Regions from separate parts of the Streptomyces sp. NPDC048521 genome, predicted to be linked through region 2. Evidence: riboswitches for the same ligand, from Rfam matches in the RefSeq annotation. Region 2 holds a riboswitch; the other holds the start of a gene.

Region 1 (7,910 bases), on a different contig from region 2:
GCGGAGGGGCGGCGTCCATGACGTCCGAGGAGATCGGCTATCGCGGGCCCACGGCCTGCGCGGCCGCCGGGATCACCTACCGGCAGCTCGACTACTGGGCCCGGACGGGCCTGGTCGAGCCGAGTGTGCGGCCCGCGTACGGTTCGGGAACCCAGCGCCTGTACAGCTTCCGGGACGTCGTCGTCCTGAAGATCGTCAAGCGCTTTCTGGACACGGGTGTCTCGCTCCAGAACATCCGCACGGCCGTCCAGCACCTCAGGGAACGCGGTTTCCGCGACCTCGAGCGGATGACCCTGATGAGCGACGGCGCCACCGTGTACGAGTGCACCTCGCCGGACGAGGTCCACGCCCTGCTCCAGGGCGGCCAGGGCATCTTCGGGATCGCCGTCGGCGTGGTGTGGCGGGACGTGGAGAGCGCCCTGTCCCAGCTGCACGGCGAGCGCATCGACACGGGCGAGACCCTCGTCGGCCACAACCCCGCGGACGAGCTGGCACGGCGCCGCAACCGGGCGGTCTGACCGCCGGGCCGATCGGGCGCCCTCCGGTGCCACCGCATTGTCAGTGCCGTGGTGCAGCATCGGACATGTGAGAAACGCGCCCACGATCCTGCATCTCGACATGGATGCCTTCTTCGCCTCGGTGGAGCAGGCGTCCAAGCCGAGCCTGCGCGGGAAGGCGGTCGTCGTGGGCGGGCTCGGACCGCGCGGGGTGGTGGCGACCGCGTCGTACGAGGCACGGGTCTTCGGGGTGCACTCGGCGATGCCCATGGCCCAGGCGCGCCGGCTGGCACCCAATGCCGCGTATCTGGTGCCGCGTTTCGCCCTGTACCGGTCGGTCAGCGAGCAGGTGATGGCGCTGCTGCGGGAGCTGTCGCCGCTGGTGGAGCCGCTCAGCCTGGACGAGGCGTTCGTGGATCTGGAGGCCGGGGGAGCGGCCTGGGACGAGGAGTCGGCGCGGCTGGCCGGGGTGAAGCTGCGCGCGGACATCCGGGCGGTCACGGGACTCACCGGGTCGGTGGGGCTCGCGGCCTCCAAGATGCTCGCGAAGATCGCCTCCGAGCAGGCCAAGCCGGACGGTCTGGTGGTCATCGAGCCGGGGACCGAGCGGGCGCTGCTGGGGCCGATGCCGGTGCGGACCCTGCCCGGGGTCGGGCCGGCCACCGGGGACCATCTGCGCAGGGCCGGGATCACCACGGTCGAGGAACTGGCGGAGGCGGGCGAGGACGAACTGGTGCGGCTGCTCGGCAAGGCGCACGGGCACGCGCTGCACGCCATGGCACTGGCCCGCGACGAGCGGCCGGTGGTGGCCGAGCGGGAGGCGAAGTCGGTGTCGGTCGAGGACACCTACGACGTGGACATCCACGACCGGTTGCGGGTCGGCCTGGAGGTGCAGCGGCTCGCCGACCGGTGCGTGCGGCGGCTGCGCGGCGCCGGGCTGTCGGGGCGGACCATCGTGCTGAAGGTGCGGCGGTACGACTTCTCGACCCTGACCCGCTCCGAGACGCTCCGCGGGCCCACGGACGATCCGGCCGTCATCCGGGAGGCGGCCGCGCGGCTGCTGGACTCCGTGGACACCACGGGCGGGGTACGGCTGCTCGGTGTGGGCGTCACCGGGCTGGCCGACTACACCCAGGAGGACCTGTTCGCGCAGGCGGCGGGTGAGCGGGCGGCGGGCGACCTCGCCGTGGACGTCGTACCCGAGGCCGTGGCCCGGCAGCCGGAGCCCGCCGAGCGGCAGTGGCGTGCCGGGCAGGACGTACGGCATGCCGAGTGGGGTCACGGCTGGGTGCAGGGCAGCGGCCTGGGCCGGGTCACGGTGCGCTTCGAGACGCCTCGGTCGGAGCCGGGACGGGTGCGGACGTTCCGGGTCGACGATCCCGCGCTGGAGGAGGCGGAGCCCTTGCCGTTGGTGGCGGCGGGCGACGTCGCCGACCGGCCCGCCCGTGTCGGTCCAACGGGCGGTGACCGCTACGAGGCTCCGCAGCCGACCCCGGATGCGGAGGATCAGGTCTCCTCCGAGCCCGCCAGTCTGCCGAAGTCGTGGTCCGGGAGCGGGGGAGGTGGGGCCAGGTCGAGACCGTAGTGGTGGTAGAGCTGGAGTTCCTGCTCGGGGGAGAGGTGGCGGCCCACGCCGAAGTCGGGGGCGTCCTTGATGAGGGCGCGGTCGAAGGGGACCCGCAGGGCGCCGTCGATCAGCTCGCTCGGCTCCAGCGGGACGAAGGCGTCCCGTGAGAACAAGCCGGTGCGTATGGCCGCCCACTCGGGTACGCCGGTCGCGTCGTCGAGGTACACCTCGTCGATGGTGCCGATCTTGGTGCCATTGCGGTCGAACGCCTTGCGGCCGATCAGGTTGCGCGGATCGATGTCGGTCTGCACGGTCCCTCTCCCTCCAAGTGGTCGCAACTCATCCGTAAGCACTACAAAAGAGCACAATCAGTGAGGCGGCCACTCGAAGGCTCGGGCGTCGACCTCGCTGGTAGGCTGACAGCGGCTGCTGACCCCGTGCGGGAGAGTCCTCCGACCACCTCGGAGGCGCCGAAGGAGCAAATCCTCCCCGGAATCTCTCAGGCTCACGTACCGCACGGACGAGGTCACTCTGGAAAGCAGAGCGGATGTCGACGGCGTCCGCTCTCACCGACGGTGAAAGCCGGGACCCTCGGGCACCCGGTGAAGCTCTCAGGTTGAGATGACAGAGGGGGAGGCCGTCGGGGTATCCGTACCGGGGTGCCCCTCGAAGGTCGCGTCAGACCAGGAGGCCTCCGCAATGACCGCCCATCGCATTCCGCTCTCCGAGCTCGAGCAGGGCATCCCCTTCGAGCAGCGCCACATCGGGCCCGACCAGGAGGCGCGGGCCAAGATGCTCGCGCACATCGGATACGGCTCGCTCGACGAGCTGACCGCCGCCGCGGTCCCGGATGTGATCAAGAACGCCGACGCCCTGGACCTGCCGGGCGCCCGTACCGAGGCGGAGGTGCTCGCCGAGCTGCGCTCGCTCGCCGACCGCAACCAGGTCCTCGGCTCGATGATCGGCCTCGGCTACTACGGCACCTTCACCCCGCCCGTCATCCTGCGCAACGTGATGGAGAACCCGGCCTGGTACACGGCCTACACGCCGTACCAGCCGGAGATCTCCCAGGGCCGCCTGGAGGCCCTGCTGAACTTCCAGACCGTGGTGGCCGAGCTGACCGGTCTGCCCACCTCCGGCGCCTCCCTGCTGGACGAGGGCACGGCCGCCGCCGAGGCGATGGCGCTGTCCCGGCGGATGGGCAAGAACAAAAAGGGCCTGTTCCTGGTCGACGCGGACGCGCTGCCGCAGACCATCGCCGTCATCGAGACGCGCGCCGAGCCGACCGGCGTGGAGGTCGTCGTCGCCGACCTCAGCGACGGCATCCCGGCCGAGATCGCCGAGCGTGAGATCAACGGCGTGCTGATCCAGTACCCGGGCGCCTCCGGTGCCGTACGGGACATCAAGCCGGTCATCGACCAGGCGCACGAGCTGGGCGCGCTCGTCACCGTGGCCGCCGACCTGCTGGCGCTGACCCTGTTGGTCCCCCCGGGGGAGCTGGGCGCGGACATCGCCGTGGGCACCACCCAGCGTTTCGGCGTGCCGATGGGCTTCGGCGGTCCACACGCCGGCTACATGGCGGTGCAGGAGAAGTTCGCGCGCAGCCTGCCCGGCCGGCTCGTGGGCGTCTCGGTCGACGCCGACGGCCACAAGGCCTACCGGCTCGCGCTGCAGACGCGTGAGCAGCACATCCGCCGGGAGAAGGCGACCAGCAACATCTGCACCGCGCAGGTGCTGCTCGCCGTGATGGCCGGCATGTACGCCGTCTACCACGGCCCGGAGGGCCTGCGGACCATCGCCCGCCGCACCCACCGCTACGCCACGATCCTCGCCGAGGGCCTGAAGGCCGGCGGTGTGGAGATCGTCCACGGTGCCTACTTCGACACCGTCACCGCGCGCGTGCCCGGCAAGGCCGCCCAGGTCGTCGCCGCCGCCCGCGACAACGGCGTCAACCTGCGGCTGGTCGACGCCGATCACGTCTCCCTGGCCTGCGACGAGACGACCGACCGGGGCCAGCTGGACGCCGTCTTCGCCGCCTTCGGCGTCGAGGGCGACATCGAGGCGCTGGACGCGGCCGCCGAGGAGGCCCTGCCCGAGGCGCTGCTGCGCACCGGCGACTACCTGACCCACCCGGTCTTCCACGAGCACCGCTCCGAGACCGCGATGCTGCGCTACCTGCGCAAGCTCGCCGACCGGGACTACGCGCTCGACCGCGGCATGATCCCGCTGGGCTCCTGCACCATGAAGCTCAACGCGACCACCGAGATGGAGCCGGTCACCTGGCCCGAGTTCGGCCAGCTGCACCCCTTCGCGCCCGCCGAGCAGGCCGAGGGCTACCTCACGCTCATCCACGAGCTGGAGGAACGTCTCGCCGAGGTCACCGGCTACGACAAGGTCTCGCTCCAGCCGAACGCCGGTTCGCAGGGCGAGCTGGCCGGTCTGCTGGCCGTACGCGGCTACCACCGCGCCAACGGCGACGAGCAGCGCACGGTCTGCCTGATCCCGTCCTCCGCGCACGGCACCAACGCGGCCAGCGCCGTGATGGCCGGCATGAAGGTCGTCGTCGTCAAGACCGCCGAGGACGGCGAGATCGACGTCGAGGACCTGCGGGCGAAGATCGAGCAGTACCGCGACGAGCTGGCGGTCCTCATGATCACCTACCCGTCGACGCACGGCGTGTTCGAGGAGCACGTGGCCGACATCTGCGCCCAGGTCCACGAGGCCGGCGGCCAGGTCTACGTCGACGGCGCCAACCTCAACGCCCTGGTCGGCCTCGCCAAGCCGGGCCACTTCGGCGGTGACGTCTCCCACCTGAACCTGCACAAGACCTTCTGCATCCCGCACGGCGGCGGCGGCCCCGGCGTCGGTCCGGTCGCGGTCCGCGAGCACCTGGCGCCGTACCTGCCGAACCACCCGCTCCAGCCGGAGGCCGGTCCGGAGACGGGTGTGGGCCCGATCTCGGCCGCTCCGTGGGGCAGCGCGGGCATCCTGCCGATCTCGTGGGCGTACGTCCGCCTGATGGGCGGCGAGGGCCTGAAGCGGGCCACGCAGGTCGCCGTGCTCTCCGCGAACTACATCGCCAAGCGCCTCGAGCCGCACTACCCGGTGCTCTACACCGGGCCCGGCAATCTGGTCGCCCACGAGTGCATCATCGATCTGCGCCCGCTGACCAAGGCGACCGGCGTGAGCGTCGACGACGTGGCCAAGCGCCTCATCGACTACGGCTTCCACGCGCCGACCATGTCCTTCCCGGTGGCCGGAACGCTGATGATCGAGCCGACGGAGTCGGAGGACCTGGCCGAGCTGGACCGGTTCTGCGACGCGATGATCGCCATCCGCGCGGAGATCGAGAAGGTCGGATCCGGCGAGTGGCCCGCCGAGGACAGCCCGCTGCGCAACGCCCCGCACACCGCGGCCGCGCTCGGTGGGGAGTGGGCGCACGCCTACAGCCGCACGGAGGCCGTCTTCCCGGCCGGCGTCTCGGCCGCCGACAAGTACTGGCCGCCGGTGCGCCGTATCGACCAGGCCTACGGCGACCGCAACCTCGTGTGCTCCTGCCCGCCGCTGGACGCGTACGAGGACTGAGCGAGCCGATGGTGAAGGCCCCCGCCCGGGTTCCGGGCGGGGGCCTTCGGGCTGTGCTACGTCGTGGCCAGCGCGACCTCGGTCGACTTGATCAGGGCGACGACATCGGAGCCCACGAAGAGGCCGAGGTCGCCGGCCGCGTCCTTCGTGATCGCGGCGGTGATCTCGCCGCCGTCCACGGTGACCTTCACGATCGCCATGACCTCGCCGAGTTCGAGATGGGTGACCGTGCCGGCGAGCTGGTTGCGGATCGACAGGCCCTCGACGCGGTTGGTGGCGAGGGAGACCTCCGTCGACTTCACCAGGGCGCTCACCGGAGAGCCCGGGGCGAGGCCCAGGTGCTCGACGGCCTCCCGCGTGATGGCCGCTGTGAGGTGCTGGCCGCCGGTCAGGCGGACATCGACGGTCGCCATGACTTCGCCGGGGTGCACCTCGGTGACGGTGCCGGGAAGCTGGTTGCGGATGCTCAGGGTCATGGCCCCTCACCGTAGTGCCGGAAGGCGCTCAGGCCGGGTATGCGTGCGTCTGCGTCGCTTTGACCGTCGCCCAGACCGGTGCACCGGGGTGGAGGTCCAGTTCGGCGGCGCCGACCGTGGTGAGGTCGGCGGCGAGGGCGAGTTCGCCGGTGAGGTCGGCGCGGATCTGGTCGCCGTGCGTCTCCAGGCCGGCGACCTCGCAGCGCCACAGGTTGCGGGCGCTGGAGCCCGTGGGCCGGTCCCGGAACAGGGTCACGGCGGAGGGCGGGAACGCCACGAACACCGGCCCCGACAGCTCCTCCGTGGTGGTGATCGAGGGCCCGGCGTCGAGTCGTACCCTGTGCCCCTCGGCCTGTCCCCGGTAGAGGTTGAGGCCGACGAGCTGCGCGATGTAGTCGGTCCGCGGATGGCGGGCGATGTCGGAGGGGCTGCCTTCCTGGACGACCCGGCCGTGCTCGACGACCACCAGCCGGTCCGCGAGCACCATGGCGTCCAGCGGATCGTGCGTGACCAGGACGGCGACCGCCTCGAACGCGGCCAGATGGCGGCGGAGCTGGGCGCGGACCTCCAGACGGGTACGGGCGTCCAGGGCCGCGAGCGGCTCGTCCAGGAGAAGCAGCCGGGGGCGGGTGGCCAGGGCGCGGGCGAGGGCCACGCGCTGGGCCTGGCCGCCGGAGAGCCGGCGGGGCTTGGCGCCCGCGTGGTCGGCGAGGCCCATGCGGTCCAGCCATGCCGCGGCCAGGGCGCGGGCCTCCGACTTGCTCGCGCCCTGGCAGCGCGGACCGAAGGCCACGTTGTCCAGGGCGGAGAGGTGCGGGAAGAGCAGGTAGTCCTGGAAGACGACGCCGACCGGGCGGGACTCCGGGGGTGTGCGCTCCAGTGGGGTGCCGTCCAGGCGCAGGTGGCCGTCGGTGAGCGGGACGAGTCCGGCGAGGGCGCGCAGGGCGGTGGTCTTGCCGGCGCCGTTGGGGCCGAGCAGTGCGAGGACGTCCCCTGGGGTGGCCGTCAGGGTCACGTCCAGGTGGAAAGCGGCGCGGTCTACGACGAGGTGGGCGTCGAGGCCTTCGGGGGGAGGGGGCGTCGTGCGGTGTGGGTGTGGGTGCGGGTGTGGGTGCGGGTCGGTGGTGGGTGGCCGGCCTTCGGCCGGATCGGGGTTCCCACCCGCACCACCCGTGCAGCTTTCATGGTCGGGTGCGGGTGGCCCCTGTGGGGGCTCGGCGCCGTCGGCGGCCGCTGCGGGTGCCGGCGATCCCGGTGGGGGCGTTGCGGCCTTCGTGGTCGGGGGTGCCGGTGGTTGTGGGGGCTCGGTGGGGTCGGCGGCTGCGGGTGCATGCGATCCCGGTGGGGGCGTTGCGGCCTTCGTGGTCGGGGGTGCCGGTGGTTGGGGGGACTCGGTGGCGTCGGCGGCTGCGGGCGCGGGCAGTTCGTGTGGGGGTTCCAGGGGTTCTGTGGCCATCGGTATGGGCTGCTGCTGTGGGGGTTCTGCGGGGTCGGTGGGTGTGGGGTGGGGGTTTGTCATGATGTCGTCATCCAACGGTCCCTGAGGCCGGCCAGTACCGCGATCGAGACGGCCAGCAGCACCAGGCTGAGGGAGATGGCGGCCTCGGGGTCGTTCTGCAGGGTGAGGTAGACCGCGAGGGGCATGGTCTGGGTGCGGCCGGGGAAGTTGCCCGCGAAGGTGATCGTCGCGCCGAACTCGCCGAGGGCGCGGGCCCAGGCCAGCACGGCGCCCGCCGCGATACCCGGGGCGATGAGCGGCAGCGTGACCCGGCGGAACGCGGTGAA
Region 2 (7,910 bases):
CGGGGCCTGCGGCGGAGGCGGGGCCTGAAGCTGAGGCTGGGGCGGAGCCGCGTGGGCCTCGCGGTCGTAGAACGGACGCGCCTGGGCCCGCATCCACATCACCACCGGGTCGTAGTCGTCGGCCATCGCGACCGTCGACACCGGCAGCCCCTCCGGGACCGCCCCGACCGACTGCTGCATCATCGCGCGCACCGAGTCGACCGCGGCGGGCGAGGTGTCGTACACGTCCAGGCCGATGGCGAGATACGGCGCCCCGAGCGCCGGCTGCACCCAGGCGCGGCGCAGTGAACGCAGCGCCGGGGTACGGTGGGCGTTCTGCGCGAGCAGGGCGTAGAACTGCGGGATCTCGATGCCGGGTTCCGTGAGCCGGAGCGGGCCGGCGGGCTGGCGGTCCAGGCCAGTGGCGATGCGGCGCAGATCCAGCCAGGGGATGCCGACGCCGCCGCCCGGGGCGTGCGGGTTGAGCCAGAGGCCGTAGTGGTCCGGGTAGAGGGTGCGGGCCACGTCCAGTCCGTCGACGACCTCGTAGGAACGGTTCCAGCCGCTGGCCGACAGTTCCTGGGCGGAGGTCACGCAGGGGGCGTAGTGGCAGCCGTCGACCTCCATGTTCCCGTACTGGGCGTCCGGGGAACCGGCCTGGCCGTGCCACAGGAGCATCCAGATCTGGCCGGAGGACGGGGTGGCGAGGGCGCGCAGCAGGGCCTCGTAGGCGTCGTAGCGTCCGGGCGTGACCTGGCGCAGCATGTGCTCGACGCTGCCGCTGTGGCTCGCGCTCACCTGGTGTACCGGCCCTTCTTTTCAGTGCCCCGCGTTCGGAGACAGCTTAAGCGCCTGGCAGCTCGGGGCTTCTGGTTCGTGCGCGGGTGCGGGTGGTTCTGTGGCTGGTCGCGCGGTTCCCCGCGCCCCGTCGAGCTGCTTCAGTGACCGTATTGATAGAAGGGCCGCACGTTTGTCCTCAGCCATTCGGCCACCGGGTCGTCGGTGACGTCCAGGAGGACGAGGTTGACCGGCCACTTGACCGGGACTTTGCCGAGGGCCGTGCCCAGGGCCTCCAGGGGAAGGGCCCGCAGGTCGCCCTCCCATCGGGAGAGTTCCACGCCGACGAACATCACCGGGTCGGCCGTCTCGATGACGGCGAGGCAGCGGCGGGCGGTGAGGACGACGCCGGTCGCGGCGAACTCGGCGGAGGCGGCGGAGAGGAAGTCGACCGGGTCGTCCTGCCAGTCGGGCTCGAAGAGGCGGACCCGGCCGCCGGTGCCAGGGCCGTCGAGCGGGGTGCGGCCCGCACGGCACAGCTCGGCGACCGCCTCGGGCGGCAGCGGGACGCCGACCACGCCGCCGGGGTTCACGGCTATGCCCGCCTGCGGGGGCAGGCCCTGGGCGAACTCCACGGCGGGGGCGATGGTGTACGACATGTGGGAGCCGGCCACCTGACGGAGCTGTTCCTCGGAGCTGAAGACCGGGACGTACGCCTGGCCGTCGATGTCCATCGTGGGCAGGTCCAGCGGGCCGCTGTCCGGGCCCCCGCCGTTGGGCAGGGGGATCCACAAAAAGCTCCGGCCGAGCACCTCGATGATGCGGCCGCCCGCGGAGGGGATGCCGAGGGAGGCCGAGAGCACCTCCTCCAGTTCGTTGCCGGGCCACCCGCCGTGCGGGTGGGGGTGCGCCTGTGCCGGGAAGTCCGCGGGAATGTCCGCCGGGAAGTCCATCTGCCTACCGCCTGCTGGGAACCGTGCTGTGGCTCAAAAGGCTAGCGGGTGGCTCCGACGTGCTCGCCGGGATCAGCCCGAGAAGGCGATGCGGTGCAGGCTGTCCGCCGCGGCCCGGTCCAGCAGGACCGCCGAGCCGCAGCCCGCGGGCAGTTCGCCCCGCTCGACCGCGCCGAGCAGCCGGGCGGTCGTACGACGATGACGGCGGAAGGCGTAGCGGGAGACGCCCCGGCGGCGCTCCCGCTGGCCCGCGCGGGCGGTCTCGGCCGGCACGTCGAGCAGCAGCAGATGCAGGGAGCCGCCGCGGCGGCGGGCCTCGCGGGCGAGCCACGCGCGCACCCAGGCCTGGGTGCCGCAGTCGTGCACCACGAGGCCTTCCTCGGTGCGCAGCGCGCGGCGCAGTCCGGTGTAGTGGGCGAGGCGGACCAGGGGGCGGTACAGGGCGTAGGGCAGGCCACGGGGCACACGGGCCGCGAAGTCGTCGCGGGCGTCCTGGGAGTCGATGCGGCGGCCGGAGACCGCGCGGTGCATCAGCGTGGACTTGCCGCTGCCCGGCAGTCCGGTGACCACGACGACGTCACGCGGGCCGAAGACCAGGGCGCGGGGGCAGCGGCCGGCGCGGTCGCGCAGATCGCGGACGACCGGGGCGGGGCGCTCCGCGCAGCGCTCGCGGGCGGAGGCGGAGGGCTGCTTCGGCACCGCGACGCCGGTCGTGGTGGCGGTGGCGGCGGCGTACGCCGTGGTCCTCTTCACCGTGATCGTCCTCCCCTGTGGGCTCGGTCATACCCATGCCCGCTGTATGTAAAGAGAAGGTAATGGGAGGTGGTCGGCGGTTCGGTGCGCGTACGGCCACAGCTCGGTCACAGATGCGGGCCCTGACGGGCGGGGGCGCGGCGTGCAATGATGTGCCCGCCAACTGCATACCGGCCGCTTGAATCCGCGCGGGAGAGTCCCCAGGTCACTGGGGCGCCGAAGGAGCAAGTCCCTCCCTTGAATCTCTCAGGCCCCGTTACCGCGCGGGCGAGGCACATCTGAAAAGCGGGTCGCTGTGACAGTGGCTCCACCCAAGGTGCAAGCCGTGATCGTCCCTGTGGCGGTCGTGGCGAACCTCTCAGGTTCCGATGACAGATGGGGAGGAACGTTCCTCGCCCCGTCCGTGTGCCCTGGGAGACGACCGACCGATGAGCAGTACCGAACCCACTGAGCTGCGCCACACCGCGCTGGACGCGCTGCACCGCTCGCTCGGTGCGACGATGACCGACTTCGCCGGCTGGGACATGCCCCTGCGCTACGGCTCCGAGCGCGACGAGCACCTCGCGGTGCGGACCAAGGCCGGTCTGTTCGACCTCTCCCACATGGGCGAGATCACCGTCACCGGCGCGGGGGCGGCCGCCTTCCTGAACTTCGCCCTGGTCGGCAACATCGCCTCCGTCGGCGTCGGCCGCGCCCGCTACACCATGATCTGCCAGGCCGACGGCGGCATCCTGGACGACCTGATCGTCTACCGGCTGGCCGAGACCGAGTACATGGTCGTGGCCAACGCCTCCAACGCCCAGGTGGTGCTGGACGCCCTGACCGAGCGCGTCGCCGGCTTCGACGCCGAGGTCCGCGACGACCGCGACGCCTACGCGCTGATCGCCGTCCAGGGCCCGCAGTCCCCCGGCATCCTGAAGTCCCTCACCGACGCCGACCTCGACGGCCTGAAGTACTACGCCGGCCTGCCCGGCACCGTCGCCGGTGTCCCCGCGCTGATCGCCCGTACTGGCTACACCGGCGAGGACGGCTTCGAGCTGTTCGTGAAGCCGGAGCACGCCGTGGAGCTGTGGCAGGCGCTCACCAAGGCGGGCGAGGGCGTCGGCCTGGTCCCGTGCGGCCTGTCCTGCCGGGACACGCTGCGCCTGGAGGCGGGCATGCCGCTGTACGGGCACGAGCTGACCACGGAGCTGACCCCCTTCGACGCCGGGCTCGGCCGGGTGGTCAAGTTCGAGAAGGAGGGCGACTTCGTCGGCCGCGAGGCCCTCACCGAGGCAGCCGCCCGGGCTCAGGAGAACCCGCCGCGGGTGCTCGTCGGCCTGGTCGCCGAGGGCCGTCGCGTCCCGCGCGCCGGGTACGCCGTCGTCGCGGGCGGCGAGGTGATCGGAGAGGTCACCTCCGGCGCCCCCTCCCCCACCCTGGGCAAGCCGATCGCCATGGCCTACGTCGACGCGGCGCACGCGGCCCCCGGCAGCGAGGGCGTCGGCGTGGACATCCGGGGCAGCCACGAGCCGTACGAGGTCGTGGCGCTGCCGTTCTACAAGCGCCAGAAGTAGACACTGGGCGCGGCACGTCCCGGCGGACGTGACCCTGCGCACCTTCCCCCTGCTCACCAGCAGCCCCAGCAGTCCCCCCTTCACCAGCACTTCCGCGCGTACAGGAGAATTCAGGCCATGAGCAACCCCCAGCAGCTGCGCTACAGCAAGGAGCACGAGTGGCTGTCGACCGCCGAGGACGGCGTCGCGACGGTCGGCATCACCGAGTTCGCGGCCAACGCGCTCGGCGATGTGGTCTACGCCCAGCTCCCCGAGGTCGGTTCCACCGTGGAGGCGGGCGAGACCTGCGGTGAGCTGGAGTCGACCAAGTCCGTCTCCGACCTGTACTCGCCGGTCTCCGGTGAGGTCACCGAGATCAACGAGGACGTCGTCAACGACCCTTCGCTGGTGAACTCGGCCCCCTTCGAGGGCGGCTGGCTGTTCAAGGTGCGCGTCACCGAGGAGCCGGCCGACCTGTTCTCCGCCGACGAGTACGCCGCCCACACCGCCGGCTGAGGAGTCGTAGCCCTATGACTGTCCTGAACACGCCCCTGCACGAGCTGGACCCGGAGATCGCCGCCGCGGTCGACGCCGAGCTGAGCCGTCAGCAGTCCACCCTGGAGATGATCGCCTCCGAGAACTTCGCGCCGCTCGCGGTGATGGAGGCGCAGGGCTCGGTCCTCACCAACAAGTACGCCGAGGGCTACCCGGGCCGCCGCTACTACGGCGGCTGCGAGCACGTCGACGTCGCCGAGCAGATCGCCATCGACCGGATCAAGGAGCTGTTCGGCGCCGAGTACGCCAACGTCCAGCCCCACTCCGGCGCCTCCGCGAACCAGGCGGCCCTGTTCGCCCTGGCCCAGCCCGGGGACACCATCCTCGGCCTGGACCTGGCGCACGGCGGCCACCTGACCCACGGGATGCGGCTGAACTTCTCCGGCAAGCAGTTCGACGTGGTCGCCTACCACGTGGACGCCGCGACCGGCCTGGTCGACATGGCCGAGGTCGAGAAGCTCGCCAAGGAGCACCGCCCCAAGGTGATCATCGCGGGCTGGTCGGCGTACCCGCGCCGGCTGGACTTCGCCGAGTTCCGCCGGATCGCCGACGAGGTCGAGGCGTACCTGTGGGTCGACATGGCGCACTTCGCGGGCCTGGTCGCCGCCGGACTCCACCCGAACCCGGTCGATTACGCGGACGTGGTCACCTCCACGACCCACAAGACCCTCGGCGGCCCGCGCGGCGGCATCATCCTCGCCAAGAAGGAGTTCGCGAAGAAGCTGAACTCGTCCGTCTTCCCGGGCTTCCAGGGCGGTCCCCTGGAGCACGTGATCGCGGCCAAGGCGGTCTCCTTCAAGGTCGCCGCTTCGGAGGAGTTCAAGGAGCGCCAGCGCCGTACGGTGGAGGGTGCGCGCATCCTCGCCGAGCGCCTCACGGCGCCCGACGCCCGCGAGGCCGGCGTGAACGTCCTGTCCGGCGGCACCGACGTGCACCTGATCCTGGTGGACCTGCGCGAGTCCGAACTGGACGGGCAGCAGGCCGAGGACCGCCTCCACGAGGTAGGCATCACGGTCAACCGCAACGCCGTCCCGAACGACCCGCGCCCGCCGATGGTCACCTCGGGTCTGCGCATCGGCACGCCCGCCCTCGCGACCCGCGGCTTCACGGCCGAGGACTTCGCCGAGGTCGCGGACGTGATCGCCGAGGCGCTCAAGCCGTCCTACGACGCGGAGTCCCTGAAGGCGCGGGTGAAGGCGCTCGCCGACAAGCACCCGCTGTACCCGGGTCTGAACAAGTAAGTCACCTTTCGCGGGGCACCGCGCACACTGGAAGAACCGGCGTGCGCGGTGCCCGCGCCCTGTACCACCCTTTGCACCACCCCGTATTGAGGAGTCACCCGTGGCCATCTCGGTCTTCGACCTGTTCTCGATCGGCATCGGCCCGTCCAGCTCCCACACGGTCGGCCCGATGCGCGCGGCGCGCATGTTCGCCCGCCGGCTGCGCAACGAGGACGTGCTCGGTTCCGTCACGTCCCTGCGCTGCGAGCTGTACGGCTCGCTCGGCGCGACCGGCCACGGCCACGGCACCCCGAAGGCGGTCCTGCTGGGGCTGGAGGGCGCCTCGCCGCGCACGGTGGACGTCGAGACGGCCGACCAGCGGGTGGAGACGATCAAGCAGACCGGGCGTCTGAACGTCCTCGGCGAGCACGAGATCCCCTTCTCCTTCGACGACGACCTGGTCCTGCACCGCCGCAAGGCCCTGCCGTACCACGCCAACGGCATGACCGTCCGGGCGTACGACGCCCAGGGCAGCGAGCTGCTGTCGAAGACCTACTACTCGGTCGGCGGCGGCTTCGTCGTGGACGAGGACGCGGTGGGCGCGGACCGCATCAAGCTGGACGACACGGTCCTGAAGTACCCCTTCCGCACGGGCGACGAGCTGCTGCGCCTGACCAAGGAGACGGGCCTGTCGATCTCCTCCCTCATGCTGGAGAACGAGCGGGCCTGGCGCACGGAGGAGGAGATCCGGGCGGGCCTGCTGGAGATCTGGCGCGTGATGCGCGCGTGCGTGCAGCGCGGCCTGTCCCGCGAGGGCATCCTGCCCGGCGGCCTGAAGGTCCGCCGCCGCGCGGCCGTCACGGCCCGGCAGCTGCGCGCCGAGGGCGACCCCTTGGCGCACGCGATGGAGTGGATCACCCTCTACGCGATGGCGGTGAACGAGGAGAACGCGGCCGGCGGCCGAGTCGTCACCGCCCCCACGAACGGTGCGGCGGGCATCATCCCGGCGGTCCTGCACTACTACATCGACTTCGTGCCCGGCGCCGACGAGGACGGAGTCGTCCGCTTCCTGCTGGCCGCCGGTGCGATCGGCATGCTCTTCAAGGAGAACGCCTCCATCTCCGGTGCCGAGGTCGGCTGCCAGGGCGAGGTCGGCTCCGCCTGCTCCATGGCGGCCGGCGCGCTGGCGGAGGTCCTGGGCGGCTCCCCGGAGCAGGTCGAGAACGCGGCCGAGATCGGCATGGAGCACAACCTCGGCCTGACCTGCGACCCGGTCGGCGGCCTCGTCCAGATCCCGTGCATCGAGCGCAACGGCATGGCCGCGGTGAAGGCGGTGACGGCCGCGAAGATGGCGATGCGCGGCGACGGCTCCCACAAGGTGTCCCTGGACAAGGTCATCAAGACCATGAAGGACACGGGCGCGGACATGAGCGTCAAGTACAAGGAGACCGCTCGGGGCGGGCTGGCGGTCAACATCATCGAGTGCTGAGCACCGGCGCGGCGGAACCGTCGTCGACCGGTCGCCAGGGGGCGGCGATCGTCGCTCCGGGCTCGATGCCGTAGCGGCTCAGTCTCTCGGCCTCGCCTGAGCGGCCGGTCCGGTGCAGCAGGGCGACGAGCCGGTGTTCCGCACCGTCACCGTCGCCCGCTTCGACAGCGCGCAGCAGAACCTCGACGATCTCCTCCGCCGCCCCGAACGTGTCGATGAGGACTTCCGCTTTCGAGCGCGCCGAGCCCCGCCGGCATCCGGACGCCGGCCCGGGCCACGGCTGCACCGTGTAGTGGGGCTCCCAGCCGTACAGGCGCAGGGCCAGGCCGAGATCACCGTCCTCGCAGGCACGGTCGAAGAGGCGGTTGAACACGAGGACCTCCAAGAGGCCCGACCACCCCTCACAGCTTGCCAGGAGACTCTCCTTGGAGGCGTCCGGACAGGACTTCAAGCGGTCGTACAGCGCATCGGTCATGTCCTGCACGACACGGCGGTCGGCCGCCATCCCGTCCCACAGCGACGAGAGATCCTTCCGGTGGACCACCTGTGGCACGGCCTCCTTCCGCACGGCCTCCTGCGCCGCCTCCGGCACGGCCTCCTGTCCCGGTCGCTCCGGCGGTGTCTCGCGCCCGGACTCCTTCCCCCAGCG

The links. A riboswitch is a leader RNA that binds a small molecule or an ion and turns the genes downstream of it on or off. The one in region 2 is predicted to bind glycine.
Region 1: it holds a riboswitch for glycine, as region 2 does, so the genes downstream of both, gcvP (aminomethyl-transferring glycine dehydrogenase) here and gcvT (glycine cleavage system aminomethyltransferase GcvT) in region 2, are expected to answer to the same signal.

Annotation. Positions count from the first base shown of each region.
Region 1 is NZ_JBICWR010000001.1:888,804-896,713, reverse strand. It holds gene ACGFRF_RS04400 (MerR family transcriptional regulator) at 1-518, shown strand, start outside; gene ACGFRF_RS04395 (DNA polymerase IV) at 586-2,082, shown strand; gene ACGFRF_RS04390 (PRC-barrel domain-containing protein) at 2,004-2,375, opposite strand; glycine riboswitch at 2,495-2,589, shown strand; gene gcvP (aminomethyl-transferring glycine dehydrogenase) at 2,764-5,649, shown strand; gene ACGFRF_RS04380 (molybdopterin-binding protein) at 5,706-6,125, opposite strand; partial or broken gene ACGFRF_RS04375 (ABC transporter ATP-binding protein) at 6,154-7,197, opposite strand; gene modB (molybdate ABC transporter permease subunit) at 7,641-7,910, opposite strand, start outside.
Region 2 is NZ_JBICWR010000003.1:61,478-69,387, forward strand. It holds gene ACGFRF_RS07840 (enhanced serine sensitivity protein SseB C-terminal domain-containing protein) at 1-744, opposite strand, end outside; gene ACGFRF_RS07845 (enhanced serine sensitivity protein SseB) at 918-1,709, opposite strand; gene ACGFRF_RS07850 (AAA family ATPase) at 1,782-2,462, opposite strand; glycine riboswitch at 2,642-2,734, shown strand; gene gcvT (glycine cleavage system aminomethyltransferase GcvT) at 2,891-4,018, shown strand; gene gcvH (glycine cleavage system protein GcvH) at 4,136-4,513, shown strand; gene glyA (serine hydroxymethyltransferase) at 4,528-5,793, shown strand; gene ACGFRF_RS07870 (L-serine ammonia-lyase) at 5,894-7,261, shown strand; gene ACGFRF_RS07875 (hypothetical protein) at 7,248-7,910, opposite strand, start outside.